2 regions of the Clostridium sp. MF28 genome follow, and region 1 is predicted to be linked to the other one. Evidence: a T-box and tRNA genes for the amino acid it is inferred to sense, from the RefSeq annotation. Region 1 holds a T-box; the other holds one or more tRNA genes.

Region 1 (7,280 bases):
AATTAAAAGAGAGAAATATTGATGTAGTAGTTCATGATATTTTAGGATTACCGGGTGAAACTAAAGAGGATATGTTAGAAACAATAAATTATATAGCTCATTCAGGGGCTAAAGGAATTAAACTGCATCTACTACATTTAATGAAGCAAACACCTATGGTAAAGTTATACGAGGCAGGAGATCTTAAGTTTCTATCGCAAGATGATTATATAGATCTTGTGACTCATGGAATAACACTACTTCCAAAGGACATGGTAGTTCACAGGTTAACAGGCGATGCACCAAGAGATCTCTTGATCGGACCAATGTGGAGTTTAAAAAAATGGGAAGTTTTAAATTCAATAGATAGGACTCTAGAAGATAACAACTTATGGCAAGGAAAAAATTTCAGAGAGTAACTATATATTAATTCTAATGATTAGGAATGGAGTAAGTAAAATGAAAATAGATATTATAATTTCAGCAGATGATATAGTTGAAAGCAGAGTAATGAATAAGATTGCAGTTATAATTGATATATTTAGAGCTACATCTGTAATTATAACAGCACTAGATAATGGAGCAAGAGAAGTTATTCCTTATTTGACTATTGAGGAAACACTGGAATATGCAAAGAAACTTAGTAGAGATAATTATATTTTAGGAGGAGAGAGAAAAGCTGTTAAAATTGAAGGTTTTGATCTATCAAATTCTCCATTAGAATATACAAAAGAAAAAGTTGAAGGCAAAACAGTGCTTATGACTACAACAAATGGAACAAGAGCTTTAACAAAGTCAATGGAGTCTAAAAGAGTTTTTATAGGTGCTATGATAAATGGAGAATCAGTGGCGAAAAAATTGATTAATATAAATGATGATGTGGTTATTATTAATGCAGGAACAAATGGAAACTTTTCAATGGATGATTTTATTTGTAGTGGATATATAATTAACCAAATGCTAGATATTAATAGAAATATAGAGTTAACAGATATAGCAAAGACTGCCTGTATGATATATAAAGAAAATATAAATATCTTAAGCTATGTACGAGAAGCATCTCACTATTCAGTAATGAAATCCTTAGGATTAAATAATGATATTGAATATTGCATAAAAAAAAGCATCATAGATATAGTTCCAGAATATAAAGATGGAAAAATAACCTGTGAATGAAAAACTGTTTAAGATTATAATTAAAAGTAAAACACATACATGATTTATTTAATCTGTATGTGTTTTACTTTTCGAATTTACTATGAGTAAAAGTTTTACGATTATATGTTTTCTCTTGATTGCTTTAGTAAATCATTTATTCGTGGAGAACAATTTCTACCTCCGCACGAACCACTGCCTGCACCAGTAGCCTTTTGGACTTCTTTTATAGTTGAAGCCCCATTTTTAATAGCTTCCTTAATTTTTGATCTAGGTATTGCCTTACAAGTGCAAGTTTTTGTTAATTTATCTAAAATTGCTTCATTCAAATTATTTTCCATAATAGTATCTCCTAAAAACATTTTTTAAGTTAATTGAAAAACTAACTTTATCTTAATTATACATTTTATAATCTAAAATAAAAGTATAGTTAATTAATATTATAACAATAATTATAAAAAAATATCCTATATTAAATAATAATTTTTATTATTATATTAATGTTGTAGATAATGGAATAGGAATTAAGAATGACGAAGAAAAGCGAATATTTGATAGATTTTATAGAAGCGATATAGTTAGAGGACAAAATATTAATGGAACGGGAATTGGCCTTAGTTTATTGAAATCTATCTCAAAGAATTTTGGTATTAAGTTAAAAGTGAATTCAGAATATGGCGTTGGATCTGAATTTATATTATTAATTCCTAAAATAATTAAATAAGATAATACTAGGAAAGGTTATTTTATTTGCTAAAGGGTCTACATAGCTATTTTATTCAAAAATGTAAAGCTATCTAAATCATTAAGAATACTAGATTTAGATAGCTATGTTTTATATTAGTATTATTATAACTGTAGTAAGAAATCAGTACAGTTATATATGAATAAAATTATAAAACCAATGTCCAGATTGAAGACCTAAAACTATTGCCAATCTAAATAAACATATAGTTGATATGCCTGCTAAGATTCCGGTGATTAATCTCCTTGTATTAGTACTTTTAAAGTACATGAGATATTGACCAAATCCATCAATTAAAAGTGGTAGCATCAGTAATAATTCTATAATTATATGAATATTTTTAGATAATATTACGTATGTGAGTCCGAGGATATATCCCAGTAATATTCCCGTGCATCTTGCACATAATGGAAATTGATGACCTCTAAAAAAGAATGATCTCTCAGGTAATTGATGGCAGAAAAACATATAGTTTAAGACTTTTTTACAATTAAGCATTTAACTTAGTATGATGATAAGCTGCCTAGCATTCCGAGTACAAAAGCTAGAACATAAAAGATTATCCAGACAATTATTCCACCGATCATCCATTTACATACGAGGCTGGCACTTTGAGGCTTTTCATCTTTCCATAAGAAGTATAAGATTATGCCTACTACTGGAAAGCAGCAAGATGCAATTCCAGCTAGATGAGATGGATTGTCTAAAGCATTTTTGGAAGATAGATTATTACCAGTAGCAACACCACAATGTATACATACGGCAGCGTTATCATCTATTTGTTGTCCGCAATTCTTACAAAACATATATTTCCCCCTTTAAGAAGATACTGTTATATTACTAGAGTATAGTATTGTCAATAATACAACTTATGAACAAATATGTAGTTATATTCATGAAAATATTTAAATTTATATGTTAGTTAAGTTATAAGTTTACTAAAGTGACATCACATTAATTTGAGGAAATTAGGATTCAATTACTTTATTACATTAATTAGTAATAAAGATACAATTAATGGTGATGATGAATTGACATTTAAAAATCATTAATATATAATTATTAAAATAAAAGACGATGATTAGGAAAAGTATCTTAGATATTATTTTTAGAGAGTAGCTGGTTGGTGTAAAGCTATAATAGATCTTAGAGAAAATCACCTAGGAGTTGGAGGCTGAAAGGTTTAATGCCGAATAAGTTATCACGTAGAGCCTGCGTTAAAGGATAGAGTATGTATGTACTTGAAATAAAACATTTAATTTTGTATTTAAATGTTTTAACCTTAGGTGGTTTGCGAATTCAACTTCGTCCTTTAGGATGGAGTTTTTTTATGTTTAAAAAAGTATACAAAAAGGAAACAATTCTTAAAGAGAATAATATAGTTTACTTAGCTGAAAGGGGAATTTTTAATGTACAATAAGGTAGATTCATCAAAAGGTACCGTCAAAATTGAAAAAGACATAGCAAAGCTTTGGACAGAAAAAGACATAATAAAGAAGAGCTTTGAATCAAATTCAGATGGAGAATATTTTACTTTTTATGACGGTCCGCCAACAGCAAATGGAAAGCCACATGTTGGGCATATTTTGACAAGAGTTATGAAGGATATAATTCCAAGATATAAAGTAATGAAAGGGTATAAGGTTCTTAGAAAAGCTGGATGGGATACTCATGGACTTCCAGTAGAGTTAGAAATAGAAAAGAAACTTGGAATCTCAGGAAAAGAACAAATAGAAGACTTTGGTGTAGAAAAGTTTGTTCATGAATGTAAAGATAGCGTATTCTCATATGTTAGCTTATGGAAGGAAATGTCTGAACAAATTGGATTCTGGGTTGATATGGATGATCCATATGTGACATACCATGATAATTATATTGAGTCTGAATGGTGGGCTTTAAAGCAAATGTGGAATAAGGGCTTATTGTATAAGGGCCACAAAGTAATGCCTTATTGCCCAAGGTGTGGAACAGCGCTTTCATCTCATGAAGTTGCTCAAGGATATAAGGATGTTAAAGATTTAACTGCAACTGTAAAGTTTAAAGTTAAAGGTGAAGAAAATAAATATATATTAGCATGGACAACAACTCCATGGACATTACCATCCAACTTAGCATTATGTATAAATAAATCTTATATATATGCAGAAGTAAAGGTAGGAGAAGAAATTTATATTTTAGCTAAGGATTTAGTAGGTAAGGTTTTAGGCGATACTGAATATGAAATAGTTAAAGAGTTTAAAGGTGAAGAATTGCTAGGTACTGAATACGAACAGTTATTACCTTTTGCAAAAGTTGAAGGAAAAGCTTTCGTAGTAATTCATGGAGATTATGTAACATTATCAGACGGTACAGGAATAGTACACATTGCACCAGCTTATGGTGAAGATGATAGTCTTGTTTCAAAGAAAAATGGAATTGCATTTATAAATTTAGTAGATACAAATGGTAATTTTGTTGAAGAAGTTACTCCATGGGCAGGAAAGTTTGTTAAGAAGTGTGATGAAAGTATTGTTAAATATTTAGAAGAACGTAATCAATTATTTACAGCACACAAGCACACTCACTCATATCCACATTGCTGGAGATGTGATACACCGCTTCTATACTATCCAAAAGATAGTTGGTTTGTTGCGATGACTAAAATGAGAGATAAATTACTTGAAAATAATAATAAAATAAATTGGTATCCTGATAACACTAGAACAGGAAGAATGGGTAAGTTCCTTGAAAATGTTATTGACTGGGGTATTTCAAGAGACAGATATTGGGGAACACCACTTCCAATATGGCAATGTGAATGTGGTCATCAAGAGTGTATTGGTGGCAGAGAAGAACTAGAAGAAAAAGCAACTACAGACTGTAAGGGGATTGAATTACATAAACCTTACGTAGATGGAATAAAGTTAAAATGTCCACATTGCGGTAAGGAAATGAAGAGAACACATGAAGTTATAGACTGCTGGTTTGACTCAGGATCAATGCCTTTTGCACAATGGCACTATCCGTTTGAAAACAAGGAAACTTTTGAAAAGAACTTCCCAGCACAATTTATTTCAGAAGCAGTTGACCAAACAAGAGGTTGGTTCTATACATTACTTGCAATTTCAACATGTTTATTTGACACAAATTCATTTGAAAATTGTATAGTATTAGGTCACGTTTTAGATAAAAAGGGACTTAAGATGTCTAAGCATAAAGGAAATGTTGTAGATCCTTTTGAAGTATTAAATAGTCAAGGGGCAGATGCTACAAGATGGCATTTCTATACTGCAAGTGCACCATGGCTTCCAACAAGATTCTCTATCGATGATGTTGCAGAAGCTCAAAGAAAGTTCTTAGGAACATTATGGAATGTTTATTCTTTCTATGTTTTATATGCTGAAATAGATAAATTTGATTCAACTAAGTACTCTGATTTTGTTTCAGATAATATAATGGATAAATGGATTATATCTAAATTAAACACATTAATCGAAACAGTTGATGATGGATTAAATACTTATAAAATTACTCAAGCAGCATTAGCTATTGAAGATTTTACTGATGAATTATCAAACTGGTATGTAAGAAGAAACAGATCAAGATATTGGTCACAAGAGTTAACAGACGATAAGATAGGAGCTTATGTAACTTTATATAAAGTTCTAACAAATTTAGTTAAGGTGGCATCACCATTTGTACCATTCATGACTGAAGAAATCTATCAAAATTTAGTTGTGAATCTTGATAAAAATGCGCCAGAAAGTATTCACCTATGCGCTTGGCCAGAAGTTGATAAATCTGCAATAAATAAAGAATTAGAAAAAGAAATGGATTTAGCATATACACTTGTTAAGCTTGGAAGAAGTGCTAGAAATGCTGCAAATGTTAAGAATAGACAGCCACTTTCTGAATTACTTATATCAACAAAATCTCTTCCAGATTATTACGGAGATATCGTAAAAGAAGAATTAAATATTAAAAAGGTTGAGCTTGGAGCAGACCTTTCAAAATATGTTAACTTTGAAATAAAACCTAATCTACCTGTTATAGGTAAGTTATATGGAAAATTAATTCCTCAAATCAGAAAGGCAATTTCTGAAAGGAACCAAATGGAATTGGCTCAAAAGATTCAAAATGGTGGAAGTGAAACTATAATTGTTAATGATACAGAAATAGTTCTTACAAATGAGAATCTTTTAGTTACAATGCAAGGTTTAGAAGGTTATGCATTCGCAGGAGAAGGTGAACTTGGAGTTGTTTTAGATACAACTGTAACACCAGAACTTCAAGAGGAAGGGCATGTAAGAGAAGTTATTTCAAAGATTCAAAATATGAGAAAAGATAAAGGATTTGAAGTTGCTGATAGAATAAATCTTTATGTATCAAATAACGATATGTTAATTGATGTTATTAAGAAATTCGAACAAACAATAAAGAAAGAGACTTTAACTTGTGAAGTTCTTTATAATCAAGAATCTAATTATTCAGAAACAGTTATAAATAGTGAAACATTAAACATGAATGTTGAAGTTGTAAAATAAAAACTAAGATGACTAGGAATAAAAGATTTTATTAAAATTCCTAGTCATTTTAGTATCTATGTACATATTTTATATGATTTTGATATATATTTCTTATATAAGATTGTAAATTAGTTAATATGTTTATAAATTTAAGATTAAAAACTATGATTTTTGACAAAACTTACAATAAAATAATAATTTATTTTAAGTTATGTTGATTTATAAGGCAATATGTTAGTATAATGAGATTATCTAGAAAAATTCAAAGGAGGAATAATAATGGCTACTTCTATTAAGGATGTTGCAAAAGAAGCAGGAGTATCAATTGCAACCGTTTCTAGAGTTTTAAATGATATCGATGTAGTAAACGAAGATACTAAGAAGAAAGTTTTAGATGCAATAAAAAAGCTTGGATACAGACCAAATATAGTTGCAAGAAGTTTAAAAACTCAAAGAACAAAGACAATAGGGATTTTACTTCCTGATATATCAAACCAGTTTTACCCAGAAATTGTAAGAGGTGCTGAAGATGTTTCAAATATATACGATTACAATATAATACTTTGTAATTCAGACCTTGATATAGAAAAGGAAAAAGAATACTTAAGGGTACTTAGAGAAAAAATGGTTGATGGTGTAATTTATATGAGTAGTTCTCTTAATGAAGAAATATTAGAACTAATCAATGAATTAGATATAAAAACTGTTTTAGTTGAAACTAAGGATAAAGAAGGAGTTCTACCAAGTGTAACAATTGATAATGTTAAAGCTAGCTATGATAGTACAAAGTTATTAATTGAAAAGGGAATAAAAGAAATTGCCTTTATAGGAGCTGAAAAAGAGAGCAAAAATGCTTGGGGTGATAGATATGTTGGTTATGAAAATGCAATGAAGGA
Region 2 (7,280 bases), 390 kb from region 1:
GTTTAGGGAGTTGGGATTGGCAAATCCGTTCCAACAATTCTGAGGCGTGATGGGGAAGGTTCTACGGAACCGAAGTATCTGATTCCATGCTTCCAAGAAAAGCATCTAGAGAGAGAAGTAGTGCCCGTACCGCAAACCGACACAGGTAGATGAGGAGAGAATCCTAAGGCCGACGGAAGAATTGCAGTTAAGGAACTAGGCAAATTGACCCCGTAACTTCGGGAGAAGGGGTGCCTGAGAAATCAGGCCGCAGAGAATAGGCACAAGCAACTGTTTAACAAAAACACAGGTCTCTGCTAAAGCGAAAGCTGATGTATAGGGGCTGACGCCTGCCCGGTGCTGGAAGGTTAAGGGGAACACTTAGTGGTAACGCGAAGGTGTGAACTTAAGCCCCAGTAAACGGCGGCCGTAACTATAACGGTCCTAAGGTAGCGAAATTCCTTGTCAGGTAAGTTCTGACCCGCACGAATGGCGTAATGACTTGTGCACTGTCTCAACTGCAAATCCGGCGAAGTTGTAGTGCGAGTGAAGATGCTCGCTACCCGCGATTGGACGGAAAGACCCGTAGAGCTTTACTGTAGCTTAGCATTGAATTTCGGTATTGTCTGTACAGGATAGGTGGGAGACTGGGAAACTAGGGCGTCAGCCTTGGTGGAGTCGTTGTTGGGATACCACCCTGATAGTATTGAAGTTCTAACTGGATGCCATGAAACTGGTGACAGGACATTGTTAGGTGGGCAGTTTGACTGGGGCGGTCGCCTCCTAAAATGTAACGGAGGCGCCCAAAGGTTCCCTCAGAACGGTCGGAAATCGTTCGAAGAGTGTAAAGGCAGAAGGGAGCCTGACTGCGACACCTACAAGTGGAGCAGGGACGAAAGTCGGGCTTAGTGATCCGGTGGTACCTCGTGGGAGGGCCATCGCTCAACGGATAAAAGCTACCTCGGGGATAACAGGCTGATCTCCCCCAAGAGTTCACATCGACGGGGAGGTTTGGCACCTCGATGTCGGCTCGTCGCATCCTGGGGCTGAAGTAGGTCCCAAGGGTTGGGCTGTTCGCCCATTAAAGCGGCACGCGAGCTGGGTTCAGAACGTCGTGAGACAGTTCGGTCCCTATCCGTCGCGGGCGTAGGAAATTTGAGAGGAGCTGTCCTTAGTACGAGAGGACCGGGATGGACTGACCTATGGTGTACCAGTTGTTTCGCCAGAAGCATAGCTGGGTAGCTAAGTCGGGAAGGGATAAACGCTGAAAGCATCTAAGTGTGAAGCCCACCTCAAGATGAGATTTCCCATAGCATAAGCTAGTAAGACCCCTTGAAGACTACAAGGTTGATAGGTCAGAGGTGTAAGTATGGTAACATATTTAGCTGACTGATACTAATAGGTCGAGGGCTTGACCAATATAGTCAAGTTGTAAATACATTAAAAAAACTATGTGCAATTTTGAAAGAACAAGGTTTTTTCAAATTGAAGATCTCGTGATGATGGCATAGAGGTAACACTCCTTCCCATTCCGAACAGGAAAGTTAAGGTCTATAGCGCCGATGGTACTGCATGGGAGACTGTGTGGCAGAGTAGGACGTTGCGAGGTAATCTTGTAGATTACAAGAGTTAAGTTAAAGAAATTTAACTTACGGATCTTTAGCTCAGTTGGTTAGAGCAACCGGCTCATAACCGGTAGGTCTAGGGTTCGAGTCCCTGAAGGTCCACCATGGGGGTATAGCTCAGTTGGGAGAGCACCTGCCTTGCACGCAGGGGGTCAAGAGTTCGAATCTCTTTATCTCCACCATTAAAAACTATGAATTTTATTCATAGTTTTTTTGTTTTATTATTATAAATATTGTTGTTAAATAATATTTATTACTGGTATGAGTTATATGGTGCAGAAAATAGTAGAACAACAGTATAAAATAGGCTAAAAATACTAATTGTTAAAGTATACAATGAATGAATTATAATATATAATTTATATGTAAAATATATGTAAAAATGTAATTTAATATTTTTATTTATTGTATAAAAATTATATTGCGAGGGGTAGGATTATGGTAAGAACTATTGTCTGCAAAAAAGATGGATGTAGCGGTAATGAATTTCATATATCAACAGAAGACAATAAACTTAAATTAGTATGTAAAGACTGTGGAAGTACTTATTATTATGATGTGAGTTATTATGAATTTATAATGTTATCAAATTGTGCAGAGTGTAATAACGATACATTTAAGGTGTTTAATAATTTAGATAAACAAGGAATATATGCTAAGTGTTCTAAGTGTGGTGCTCCACCAGAAAAAATATACATTGATGATGAAGGTGTGCAAGTTACTTATGAAGCAAAGTTACTACAAGATATAAAGCAGTTTATGTATCAAATTGATCAAAGAATTTGTAGCTTAGAGATGAAAATCGATGGTTTGGAAAAAGGGCAAGAATTATTAGAAGAATCACTTGCTTATATAAATAGATATATGTCTGAGTAATATAATATCTGTGAATTTTAAAATTGTACTTAAAGAGGATGGAATATGAAGAACAAAAGGAAAATTATTTACTGGTTTTTATTAATAGTTTGGATGATAGGGATATTTATTATGTCTAATCAACCTGCTCAAATATCTGATTCTCAAAGTGAAGGCGTAATAAATATTCTTTCTGCTATAGGTATCAATATGAATGGAATATTTGGGCAGCTTACTAATTTTATAGTTAGAAAATGCGCACACTTTCTTGAATATATGGTATTATCATTATTAGCGTTTAATGTGTTTAAATTGTATTTTAATATCAGAAGAGTTATTTTTGTGACAGTAGCTTTTGTATTTCTTTACGCTTGTTCTGATGAAATACATCAATTATTTGTTTTAGGAAGAGAAGGTGCTTTTAGAGATGTTATAATAGATACGGTTGGGGGTATTACACTAATATTGATTAATCTATTTAGAATGCATATAGTTGGCAAGTTTAATGAAGATAAATAAAAGATAATTTGAATAATTGGGATATAGTAATTTAATATTAAAACCAAATTAATCATTCGAATTTTAAAATAATATAAATCAGCTAATTATTTTAAGGTATGAGAATAAGGAATAAAAGTAAATAAAAATTGTGAAGGCTAAGTATATAATGCAAATTAAGCATTGTATACTTAGCCTTCATTTTCTATAAAATAAATTAAATATGTGATGCAAACATAAATATAAGTTAGTGATAAACAAATATAGATATTGGTTTAATTAGAGTAAACAAAATTACAATTACTCTAAGATTACTTGTTAAGCCTATTTATGAGATGAATTAAATTTTATTTTAAATAGATTATTTACTTTAAATAGAATATAAACAAGAATAAGCATTAATAATGCATCAAAAGTGAAGTTGAATAAAAATAATTGTTTCGAGGTATCAGCCTTTCCATTGCCGACAAAAGGCATTGGAAATTGAAGTATACCTATAAATATAACAGTCCAAAGCAAGAGAATTTTGTTCTTGATTTCAGGGTTAGAACTATTTCGAATATATTTATACAGTGAGCATAACAGAACAATAAGATAAATTAATCCTATAAAATATAAATTTCTAGGCAATATTTTTTCCCTTATAGATGACCAAAGTGTGAAACGATGGAAATCCCTAACTGGGGTTAAACTATCAGCTTTTGAGTACTTACCTAGTCCGGTACTAGTATAGAATGCCTTACTTGCGGTATATTTCATGCCATTTAATAAACGAGTAGGGTGAGTTAAATAGAATTTTCCAAGTTTAAAGTTATTTATTTTACTGTAGAATTTTTCATCAGTTATTTCTGAACCAGGAATATATTTGACATATTCATCAGAATCCAAATAAGCATGTTTCCCAGCCTCAGCTGATAAATCAGGATCTAAGCCTAAATCTATCAAGTCTTGCTCTGGTGTAGTAGATTCGTTTAGTACTCCATAAAAGACTGAGTTATACTGGGTGTCTTTACTTAAGTTGTTGCTATTCATATTGATGCGAATAGGATAGATTATCAATAAGCATGTAATAACATATAAAATAGCTAAATTGATTTTATTTAGATTATATCTATTATCCAATAATATTTTACATATAAGAATTATAATAATAGGTAAAGAAGTAATAACTTGTAATTTAGAACCTAAAAATAAAAATGCTGAAAATAATATATAAAGTATTTTCGACATTAATTTTTCCGTTCCCTTTACTACGTATTTGTACTTAATATAGTTAAGAATGGATGCAACAAGTAGCGATAGTGTAGTTATCATCATTGGTTCTCCATATAGGCTATTAAACCAAATTAAATAATTACCATCAAAGAAAATGAATGCGGTTATTAGTACAACCATCATAGATTTAATATTATTTTTTATATTCAAAGATTTTAATATTATGATAAATGAAAGAATATATATAATACTATAGATGACAGCTAAATATTGAGTTTTAAATATATTATGATCAAGTGATTTGCATATATAATTAACAAGTATTATTAGATAGCTCAAACTACAATTCCAGATGATTTTAGGATCAGTATTGTTTAAAGGGGTAATCTTATAATCAGTCACAATAAAGTCATAATATCCTACAGAGTTAGGATTATTCGTATCTGAGTCTAATAATGACAGACCAGATACATTCATAATTCTATAGAAATCACCTTGATCAGCAACACCTACTTGGGGTTTTATAAATAAGACTCCGATAGTTATAGAAATTGCAAGTAAAGCAAACCAAAACATATAGAAGTTTCTTAAATTCTTTTTTGCTTTCATTAAATTTTCCTCCACAAAGATAGATTTAAAGTAATAAACATGATTCTAAAGATATTAACAGATAAAATTATAATGTTTTTTGGTTAATACTACAAGAAAACGTCAAATTAATTTAAAGGACTACTTCAAAAATAGGATAAATATAAATTTTCAGAAAATTAAGAAAATAAGGAGGATTTAACGAATAGAAATAGAAATATAACATATAGCATTATTAAGTGAAAGGCAGGTGGGAGCCAATCTCTAGGGTAGATTAAGGGTTTGGCAGCATTATGAAAGATTATAGTATTAAAAATTTAAGAAATGTAGGATTAATGGGGCATAATGGAACTGGAAAGACTTCCTTAGCGGAAAGCCTTCTGTATTATTCAAAAATTACAGATAGATTAGGGAATATTGAGGATGGGACTACGGTTTTAGATTTTGATACTGAAGAAAAGAAGAGACAATTTTCTATTGCCCTTTCAGTAGCACCAATTGAATTAGATAATGTTAAAATAAATCTTATTGATATTCCTGGATATGCAGACTTTCAAGGTGAATGTATCGAAGGAATGAGATCCGTGGATGTAGGTATGATAGTTGTAAGCGGAGTTTCAGGAGTCAAGGCGGGAACTGAAAGGGCCTGGGAATATTGTAACAAAATTAAATTGCCTAGAACATTTTTTATAAATAAATTAGATAGAGAGAACTCGGATTTTAATAAAGTATTAGCATCTCTTAAAGAAAAGTTTGGCATCAGCGTGGTGCCTATTCAGTATCCTATAGGAGAAGAAGACAATTTTAAAGGAGTAATAAATATAATATCCAAACAAGCAAGAGTATACGATGTAAAGACTAAGGAAATAAAAATATTGGATATACCTGAAGAGCTCCAGGATGAAGTTGAAAATTGTAAGAAGATGATTATGGAAGCTGTAGCTGAGACTGATGAAGTATTGCTTGATAAATATTTTAGTGAAGGTGAATTGAGTGATGAAGAAATATATAAGGGCCTTATAAGTGGATGTGCTAATGGGGATATTGCCCCTGTTATGTGTGGAAGTGCTACAAAAGTTATTGGAATGGATTCTTTAATTGATGATATTGTAGAATGTTTTCCATCGCCAGAATATGCTATTCCACAAAAAGCTGTAGACGTTTTAAAAGATGAAGAGGTTTTTGTTAATCTCAATCAAGATAAGCCTTTTTCTGCATTAGTATTTAAAACTATTGCAGATCCATTTGTAGGCAGGATATCATTTTTTAGAGTTATTACAGGTGAAGCGAAAGATGATATGACAGTATTAAATGTTAATAAAGATAAGAACGAAAAATTATCCCATATATGTTTTATTAGAGGTAAGACACAAATACCAGCTAAAAGAATAATAGCTGGTGATATAGGTGCTATTTCCAAGCTACAGTATACAAATACAGGCGATACTTTAGCTAGTCCTGATTTTAAAGTAATATATGACAAAATGAATTTTCCTAAAACAGTTTTCTCAATGGCTGTAATCCCACAAGCTAAAGGTGATGAGGAAAAGATATCTCAAGCTTTGGCCAAGTTAAAAGATGAAGATCCTGTTTTTCAGATTGATAGGGATGTAGAAAATGCAGAAATTGTAATCTCAGGACTAGGAGAAACACATATTAATGTAATCGCAAGTAAAATAAAAAGTAAATTTGGTGTAGAAGCAGTATTAAGTTTACCAAAGGTACCTTATAAAGAAACTATAAAGGGATTTTCAGATGTACAAGGAAAACATAAAAAGCAGTCTGGTGGACATGGCCAGTATGGAGATGTGGTAATTAAATTTGAACGTAGAACAGATGGAGAGGAAGAATTAGAATTTATTGATAACGTTGTTGGTGGTGCAGTTCCAAGAAATTTTATTCCAGCAGTAGAAAAAGGATTAAGAGAGTGTATAACTCATGGGGTTTTAGCAGGATGCCCAGTTATAGGCCTTAAAGCGACTCTTCATGATGGGTCATATCACTCTGTAGATTCTTCTGAAATGGCTTTTAAGGTTGCAGCCTCTATAGCTTATAAAAAGGGATTAGAGCAAGCTAAACCTATTCTTTTGGAACCTATAATGAAAGTAGAAGTTATATTACCAAACGAATATATGGGTGATGTGATAGCTGATATAAATAAAAAGAGGGGAAGAGTAATCGGAATGGAGCCAGAAGGGGACAAGCAAAGGGTTATATCAGAAATTCCGCTTGCCGAAATTAGAAAATATGCTACTGAATTGAGATCTTTAACTCAAGGAAGAGGAGTATTTACAAAAGAATTTGTAAGATATGAGGAAGTTCCAGAGATAGAGGTAGCGAAAGCCATAGAGAGCATTAATGAATTAAGAAAATAAGATTACGGAAAGTTATAGCTAAAATTTACGGAATAGGAATAAAAAGTACTCTAGTGTAGTAATTACATAAAGGGTACTTTTTATTTATTGTCTTAATAAAGAGAAGTAAAATAAAATTTACTATAATTAAGGAATAAGGTAAATT

The links. A T-box is a leader RNA that pairs with one kind of tRNA and senses whether it is charged. The one in region 1 lies ahead of ileS (isoleucine--tRNA ligase), so its partner is inferred to be a tRNA-Ile.
Region 2: it has a tRNA-Ile gene. The T-box ahead of ileS (isoleucine--tRNA ligase) is inferred to sense a tRNA for this amino acid. The anticodon was not compared.

What each region holds. Positions count from the first base shown of each region.
Region 1 is NZ_CP014331.1:3,399,340-3,406,619, forward strand. It holds gene AXY43_RS14630 (TIGR01212 family radical SAM protein) at 1-398, shown strand, start outside; gene AXY43_RS14635 (2-phosphosulfolactate phosphatase family protein) at 439-1,155, shown strand; gene AXY43_RS14640 ((2Fe-2S)-binding protein) at 1,257-1,475, opposite strand; partial or broken gene AXY43_RS14645 (ATP-binding protein) at 1,586-1,858, shown strand; gene AXY43_RS14650 (DUF2085 domain-containing protein) at 2,012-2,377, opposite strand; gene AXY43_RS14655 (zinc-ribbon domain-containing protein) at 2,383-2,685, opposite strand; T-box leader at 2,948-3,195, shown strand; gene ileS (isoleucine--tRNA ligase) at 3,289-6,402, shown strand; partial or broken gene AXY43_RS14670 (LacI family DNA-binding transcriptional regulator) at 6,664-7,280, shown strand, end outside.
Region 2 is NZ_CP014331.1:3,007,111-3,014,390, reverse strand. It holds rRNA gene AXY43_RS12845 (23S ribosomal RNA) at 1-1,398, shown strand, start outside; rRNA gene rrf (5S ribosomal RNA) at 1,472-1,588, shown strand; tRNA gene AXY43_RS12835 (tRNA-Ile) at 1,633-1,709, shown strand; tRNA gene AXY43_RS12830 (tRNA-Ala) at 1,711-1,786, shown strand; gene AXY43_RS12825 (hypothetical protein) at 2,043-2,480, shown strand; gene AXY43_RS12820 (VanZ family protein) at 2,526-2,978, shown strand; gene AXY43_RS12815 (hypothetical protein) at 3,282-4,781, opposite strand; gene fusA (elongation factor G) at 5,054-7,135, shown strand.